2 regions of the Salmonella sp. HY31 genome follow, and region 2 is predicted to be linked to the other one. Evidence: predicted binding sites of a transcription regulator. Region 2 holds the regulator's gene; the other holds the start of a gene.
What was found. The regulator CRP, encoded in region 2, controls carbon source genes, mostly activating them, when cyclic AMP is high. The targets are predictions, from matches to a motif close to ATGTGANNNNNNTCACAT.

Region 1 (4,215 bases), 480 kb from region 2:
ACAGCGCCATAGTGACGTCAAACAAGCGCGGATTGCGGTACTCGCCAGTCAGGAACTGCACCGCTTCGCGCACTTCCACCGCGTTACCCGCGCTCGAAGCCAGCACCTGGTTCATGTCGGTTAACAACGCCGTGGTGCGAACTCCCGCGCCGTTCGCCACGCCGACAATCGCTTCAGCCAGCGCTTCCGAGAGTTCATAGGTCGGCATAAACGCGCCGCTGCCGACTTTTACGTCCATCACCAGCGCATCCAGCCCTTCAGCCAGTTTTTTGGCGAGGATGGAACCGGTGATCAGCGGAATAGAGTCCACCGTCGCGGTAATATCGCGGGTGGCGTAAAAACGTTTGTCCGCCGGTGCAAGCGAGCTGGTTTGCCCAATAATCGCCACACCCACGTCTTGAATAATTTCGCGGAAACGGTTGTCGTCCGGGAAGATATCGAAGCCCGGGATCGCTTCCAGTTTATCGAGTGTACCGCCGGTATGTCCGAGGCCGCGACCGGAGATCATCGGCACATAGCCGCCGCAGGCCGCTACCATTGGCCCCAGCATTAGAGACGTCACGTCCCCCACGCCGCCGGTCGAATGCTTATCGACAATCGGGCCATTGAGATTCAGGCTTTTCCAGTCAAGAACAGTACCGGAATCCCGCATCGCCATGGTCAGCGAAACGCGCTCCGGCATGGTCATATCGTGGAAGAAGATGGTCATCGCCAGGGCGGCAATCTGTCCTTCCGAGATAGTGTTGTCACGAATACCGTTGATAAAGAAACGAATTTCTTCGTCACTCAACGCATGACCATCACGCTTTTTACGAATAATTTCTTGTGCGAGAAACACGATACCCTCCTGAGGGAAAAGAGTAGAAGGCCGGCTTTAGGCCGGATTCAGGCGCATCCGGCATCAAACCCACTTGCCGGGTGGCGCTACGCTTACCCGGCCTACAAAAGAAGAGGCAACAATTAATAGCTGCTGGCGCTCTTACCGTCGCCGTGACCCAGCGCTTTCAGCAGGCTTGCCAGCAGGCTGGAAGCGCCAAAGCGGTAGTGACGAGAATCTGCCCAGTCAGCGCCAAACAGTTCGTCTGCAATCGCGAGGAACTTCTGCGCGTCTTCCGCTGTACGTACGCCGCCCGCCGGTTTGAAACCTACGGTTTTTTCCACGCCCATATCACGGATCACTTCCATCATGATACGCGCGCTTTCCGGCGTGGCGTTCACTGGCACTTTACCGGTAGACGTTTTAATAAAGTCTGCACCCGCTTTAATGGAAATTTCAGACGCTTTACGAATCAGCGCCTCTTCTTTCAGCTCGCCGGTTTCGATGATCACTTTAAGCAATACGTTCGCTGCGGCACACGCGTCTTTACAGGCTTTCACCAGGCCAAAACCCACCTGCTCGTTACCCGCCATCAACGCGCGGTACGGGAATACCACGTCCACTTCATCGGCGCCGTAGGCGATTGCCGCGCGGGTTTCCGCCAGCGCAATATCGATGTCATCATTGCCATGCGGGAAGTTAGTCACCGTTGCAATGCGGATGTCCGGCGTGCCTTGCTCTTTCAGAGTCTTACGTGCAATCGGGATGAAACGTGGGTAAATACAAATCGCCGCCGTGTTCCCGACCGGAGTTTTTGCCTGATGACACAAAGCGATCACTTTTTCATTGGTGTCGTCATCGTTCAGAGTGGTCAGATCCATCAGTTTGAGCGCACGCAGGCTGCTTGCTTTTAAATCAGTCATGACATTCTCCAACGGCATTGCCGTATAAAATTTCACCTTGCGAGTCTGTTAGTATTCTAACATTCACTCGCGATTACACTTCGATATACATCACAGTTAATGAAAACTACGTACAAATTTGCATTACTGTAATGAGATCTGAATCAAATTATTTACCTATCATCGCCTGTTCTCCGGGCGATAAGCGCATCAGGATCAAAGTCGTTTTGCCGCCATTTTCTACAATAGCGCATTGTCCCGGCATAAAGAGGAAACGAAGATGCCTGCCTCATGCGAAACTGCGCTCCAGCAGCGTTGCCAGCAAATTGTGACCAGCCCGGTGCTCACGCCTGAACAAAAACGCCATTTTCTGGCGCTGGAAGCTGAAAACGCCCTGCCTTATCCCGCCCTGCCGGAAGATGCCCGCCAGGCGCTGGATGAAGGCGTCATTTGCGATATGTTTGAGGGGCACGCCCCCTTCAAACCGCGCTACGTGTTGCCCGATTACGCCCGTTTTCTGGCTAACGGTTCACAGTGGCTGGAACTGGAAGGCGCGAAAGATCTGGATGATGCGTTATCCCTACTCACCATTCTGTATCATCACGTTCCTTCCGTGACGTCCATGCCGGTTTATCTCGGTCAGCTTGATGCGTTGCTGCAACCGTATGTTAGAATTCTAACACAAAATGAGATCGATATTCGAATAAAACGTTTCTGGCGTTATCTCGACAGAACGCTGCCAGACGCCTTTATGCATGCCAATATTGGCCCTGCCGATACGCCTGTCACACGAGCGATTTTGCGCGCCGATGCCGAGCTAAAGCAGGTAGCGCCTAACCTGACGTTTATCTATGATGCGGAAATTACGCCAGACGATCTGCTGCTGGAGGTCGCCAAAAACATTTGCGAATGCAGTAAGCCACACATTTCCAACGGCCCGGTAAATGATAAAATTTTCACAAAAGGCCATTATGGCATCGTCAGTTGTTATAACTCGCTACCGCTTGCCGGCGGCGGCAGTACGCTGGTACGTCTCAACCTGAAAGCTGTGGCAGAACGCAGTACGTCTGTCGATGACTTCTTTTCACGCACGCTACCGCACTACTGCCGACAGCAGATCGCTATCATTAATTCACGATGTGAATTCCTTTATGAAAAGTCACATTTCTTTGAGAATAGCTTTCTTGTACAGGAAGGTCTGATCGATCCCGAACGTTTTGCGCCAATGTTCGGTATGTACGGGCTGGCGGAAGCCGTGAACCTGCTGTGCGAAAACGCGGGCCTGAACGCCCGTTACGGCAAGAATGAAACGGCGAACGAGCTGGGCTACCGTATTAGCGCCCAACTGGCGGATTTTGTCGAAAATACGCCAGTGAAGTATGGCTGGAAGCAACGGGCGCTGCTCCATGCCCAGTCTGGCATCAGTTCCGATATCGGCACCACGCCGGGCGCGCGTCTGCCATATGGCGATGAACCGGACCCTATCACCCATTTGCAAACCGTCGCGCCGCATCACGCCTTTTATCATGCCGGGATCAGCGACATTCTGACGCTGGACGAAACCATCAAGCGTAATCCGCAGGCGCTGGTCCAGCTTTGTCTTGGCGCGTTTAAAGCCGGGATGCGGGAATTTACCGCCAATGTGAGTGGCAACGATCTGGTGCGCGTCACCGGTTATATGGTGCGCCTGTCGGATCTGACGAAATTTCGCGCCGGAGGCTCGCGCACCAATACCACCTGGCTGGGGGAAGAAGCCGCACGTAATACCCGTATCCTGGAACGACAGCCACGCGTAGTCAGCCATGAACAACAGATGCGCTTTAGTCAGTAAGATCATTGCGTTTTCCTGCGTCGATGGGCCGGGCAGCCGCCTGGCATTATTCTTACAGGGCTGCAATTTGCGCTGCAAGAATTGCCATAACCCGTGGACGATGGGACGCTGTAACGACTGCGGGGAATGCGTATCGCAGTGTCCCCACCACGCCCTCGGCGTTGATGGCGGGAAAGTGGTATGGCGGTCGGACGTCTGCGAGCAATGTGATACCTGCCTGAAAATGTGCCCACAGCAGGCAACGCCAATGGCGCAGACCATGAGCGTTGACGATGTGCTGCGTCATATTCGTAAAGCATCGATGTTTATTGAAGGTATTACCGTCAGCGGCGGAGAGGCAACCACGCAATTACCGTTTATTGTGGCGCTGTTCACGGCGATCAAAGCCGATCCGCTGTTACAACGGTTGACCTGTCTGGTGGACAGTAATGGTCAGTTAAGCGAGACCGGCTGGCAAAAACTACTGCCGGTTTGCGACGGCGTAATGCTCGATCTGAAAGCCTGGAAGAGTGAGTGTCATCACCGTCTGACCGGGCGTGATAACGCGCGTATTAAGCACAGTATCCGCTTTCTTGCTGCGCGGGGAAAACTGGCGGAGCTGCGGTTGCTGGTTATCCCGGATCAGGTGGACTATGCGGCGCATATCGATTCACTGGCAGCGTTTA
Region 2 (4,215 bases):
TCCAGTACGGTTTGGGCAGGTGCAACGCGCTGCCCATCAGACTGGCGATACTCATCATTACGCTAATGCGTCCGGCGTTGCGTAGCGCCGGCGATTTAAGCGACACATAATTTTTCAGCGCCGGGAGTAGTGGCAGGCGACGCTGTTTATCGGCCATCAGGTCGCGGGCGTAAAGCGGTCGCTGAGTACGCAGCACGCGGGCGATTCGGCTGAAGTGCCAATAGCAGAACTGGCCTACCGGGTTTTCAGGATGTTGATTGGCAATCTTCTCCAGCGCGCCAATCTGTTTTTCCATAGAGAAGCGCGTCGGCAGACGATGATAAAGGATGTCATCCGCCAGCACGCGCAGGCGAGCGGCGACCGTTTGCGCATTCCAGCGAATTACCTCTTCCGCATGGCTGCGTTCTACCAGTTTCTGTACCTCTTCCGGCTGATGCAGGCTGACGGAGATGTGTTCCTGCAAATCCATCGCTTCCTGAAAAGCCCGCAGTAGGCGCTTGTAATCATTATTGTTGTGCGCCGAAAGCATATGCATCTGTTGGTAACACTGGGTAATGAGATCGACCGCTTTTTGCTGGCGTATCAGCAGGGGAGGCAGCGCTTTTTCCGGATCGATATGTTGGGTGAGCAGGCTGTATTTCGCTTCGCAGTAATCGGCCAGTTCACGATATAACAAACTCAATGACTCGCGCAGCGGCTGTTCGCGCCATAGCCAGAACCAAAACCAGTTAAACACGCCGTACCATAGGGTGCCCAGCGCATAAATAAGCAGCGGCTCCCAGACGGGCATGTATCCCGCAAGGCTCAGGGTAAATATGGCGGCAATCAGCGACGCTGGCAGTAGCCGCGCATGAAGTGGGCTAATTTCCGCCGTCACGCCAAGCACCAGCGTGAGCCCGGTCAGGATCAACGGCAGGGGGACGGATTCCGCCAGCAGGAGTTGCGTTGCCAGACTGCATCCGGCGAACAGCGACGCGCCGATGATCAGGCGTTTAAAAAAGCGTTTGTGCGGTGTATCCAGACCTGCAATGTTGCAGCAGGCGGGAACGAGAGAGAAAAGTAATCCCAGGTGTAGCTGGCCTATCAATAAACCGACAGCCACAGGCAGGCACAGCACCAGCGTTTGCCGTAGTGCGTAATTAATCTCTGGGTGATAAATCAGTCTTCGCCACATCGATGCAAACAAAAATGGCGCATGATAAAACGCGCCATTCTGACGGGATTAACGGGTGCCGTAGACGACGATGGTCTTGCCATGCGCGGAGATCAGGTTTTGATCTTCCAGCATCTTCAAAATACGACCAACGGTTTCGCGGGAGCAGCCGACGATCTGGCCAATTTCCTGACGGGTGATTTTGATCTGCATCCCATCCGGGTGCGTCATGGCATCGGGCTGTTTCGCCAGATTCAGCAGCGTCTGAGCGATACGCCCGGTGACGTCGAGGAAGGCGAGGTTACCTACTTTTTCAGACGTGACTTGTAAGCGACGAGCCATCTGGGAAGAGAGGCGCATCAGAATATCCGGGTTTACCTGGATTAATTGGCGAAATTTTTTGTAGGAAATTTCAGCGACCTCACATGCGGTTTTCGCACGTACCCAGGCGCTGCGTTCCTGGCCTTCTTCAAACAGGCCCAATTCACCAATAAAATCACCCTGATTCAGATAAGAAAGAATCATTTCTTTCCCTTCCTCATCTTTGATCAGCACTGCCACGGAGCCTTTAACGATGTAGTACAGCGTTTCTGCTTTTTCACCCTGGTGAATCAGCGTGCTCTTTGACGGGTACTTATGAATGTGGCAATGAGACAAGAACCATTCAAGAGTCGGGTCTGTTTGCGGTTTGCCAAGCACCATGCGCGGTTATCCTCTGTTATAAGCTGTCTCCAGAGCCAGAAAACGGCACTGTCTCTGGGGTTGCAAAAATATGCTTCCCGCTACCTGGGAAGAGGGCTACGAAAATAGACTGTAGCCTGTAATGTGATGTCCTCTGCATACATGCAGTACGTCAATGTATTACTGTAGCATCTTGTCTGTTTTAGCATAGCTTTCGCCGTGTGTCTCCTGGTGTCTCGCTTCAGCATGACCCAAGTCGCCTTCCATTGCGAGTTTTGTTGTATGCGCGTAATCTTTCAGGAAAATTGAAACATTGGAGTTACGAAATATGCAAGCGCGTGTAAAGTGGGTTGAAGGACTCACGTTCCTCGGAGAGTCTTCCTCCGGCCACCAGATTTTAATGGATGGCAACTCCGGTGACAAAGCGCCGAGTCCGATGGAGATGGTATTAATGGCGGCTGGCGGATGTAGCGCTATTGATGTGGTATCGATCCTACAAAAGGGGCGTCAGAATGTCACCAACTGCGAAGTGAAGCTGACATCCGAGCGCCGGGAAGACGCGCCGCGCCTGTTTACGCACATTAATTTGCATTTTATGGTTACCGGCAGCGATCTGAAAGAGGCTGCCGTCGCGCGCGCTGTTGATCTCTCTGCGGAAAAATATTGCTCGGTGGCGCTAATGCTGGAAAAAGCGGTCCATATTACCCATTCGTATGAAGTGATTGCGGCGTGATTATCATTATCTGATGGCGGCTTCGCCTTATCGGACCTACCAGTTTTTATCCCGTAGGCCCGATAAGCGTAGCGCCATCGGGCGTTTCAACGCGGTTATTCGATTTTTTTGCCTTCCATTAATCGCTGTACCAACGGCAACATAATCAGCTCCATCGCCAGTCCCATTTTGCCGCCCGGCACCACTAATGTATTAATGTGAGAAATGAACGAGCCCTGGAGCATCGCCAGTAGCCAGGGAAAATCGATCCCTTCCAGGTTGCGGAAATGGATCACCACAAAACTCTCATCCAGCGACGGAATGCCCTTTGCGGCGAACGGATTGGAGGTGTCGACGGTCGGCACGCGCTGGAAGTTAATATGGGTACGGGAGAACTGCGGCGTAATGTAATTGATGTAGTCGTCCATGGAGCGCACCACGGAATCCATCACTGCTTCACGGGAGTGTCCACGTTCGCCGGTGTCACGAATCAGTTTCTGAATCCATTCGAGGTTGACGATAGGCACCACGCCAACCAACAGATCAACATGACGCGCGACATCATGTTGCGGCGTGACGACGCCGCCGTGCAGTCCTTCATAAAACAGCACATCGGTCGGCTCGGGAAGCGGCTGCCAGGGTGTAAACGTGCCGGGAACCTGATTCCACGGTACGGCTTCATCATAGGTATGCAGATATTTACGTGACTGGCCTTTACCCGTCTGCCCGTACTCAATGAAAGTGTGTTCCAGCAGGCTGAAGTCATTGGCTTCAGGCCCGAAATAGCTGATATGCCGCCCGGCGTCGCGCGCTTTGCGGATCGCCATGTCCATTTCCGGGCGGGTATAACGATGAAAACTGTCGCCTTCCACCTCGGCGGCGTGCAGATTTAACTGCGCGAAAATTTTACGAAACGCGAGGCTGGTGGTGGTGGTCCCCGCGCCACTTGACCCTGTTACTGCTATCACCGGATGTTTGGCTGACATGGCAACTCCATGATTAAGCTTTAATAATAATGTATTGCCGTCAAAGGCGTTTTATTCGCGAAACTGTTTTTTCGGCATAATATTGACCGTTTCATGTAATTCAGACCATACCAGAACGGCCTCGCCGGATTGCAGTTGACGTTTTACGTCCGCGACTTTTTGTTCAAGCGAACGTTCATGTTCACCATAATCGGTGCCTTCGCGCAACACAAAGCTTTCGAGCAGGTTGTCCAGCGTGTCGGGGGAGAGCCCCTGCCAGGGAATGATCATGATGACGCCTCCAGATACGTTGTCAGCCAGTCAGGAATTCGGCGTTCCAGCCACATTTCAGGGCGCAGCGGCGTACCGCCGATAAATCCTACGTGTCCGCCATGCTCAGTTAACTGATACTCCACGTGTGGGGGCAGATCTTCCGCTTTAGGGATCACATGATGATCCATAAACGGATCGTCTTTGGCATGAATAATCAGCGTCGGTTTAGCAATCTGGTTAAGCAACGGCATGGCGCTACACTGACGATAGTAGTCGATGGCGTCGGCAAAGCCATGAATTTTCGCGGTGATCAGGTCGTCAAACTCGCGGATACGGCGCATTGATTTGAGTTGCCCCAGATTCACCGGCAGCGACCCGGGATACGCCGCCAGCTTGCGTGACGCATTCGCTTTTAACAGATTGAGCAAATA

Region 1: deoC (deoxyribose-phosphate aldolase) is a predicted target of CRP. The motif match lies at 1,872-1,889, and genes of this name have one in related genera.

Annotation. Positions count from the first base shown of each region.
Region 1 covers NZ_CP170479.1:857,953-862,167, reverse strand. Annotated here, with positions in the region: gene deoA (thymidine phosphorylase) at 1-838, opposite strand, end outside; gene deoC (deoxyribose-phosphate aldolase) at 961-1,740, opposite strand; gene ACE15A_RS04020 (YjjI family glycine radical enzyme) at 2,000-3,550, shown strand; gene ACE15A_RS04015 (YjjW family glycine radical enzyme activase) at 3,522-4,215, shown strand, end outside.
Region 2 covers NZ_CP170479.1:379,197-383,411, forward strand. Annotated here, with positions in the region: gene ACE15A_RS01690 (YccS/YhfK family putative transporter) at 1-1,174, opposite strand, end outside; gene crp (cAMP-activated global transcriptional regulator CRP) at 1,223-1,855, opposite strand; gene ACE15A_RS01700 (OsmC family protein) at 2,163-2,567, shown strand; gene ACE15A_RS01705 (phosphoribulokinase) at 2,663-3,532, opposite strand; gene ACE15A_RS01710 (YheU family protein) at 3,584-3,802, opposite strand; gene ACE15A_RS01715 (hydrolase) at 3,799-4,215, opposite strand, start outside.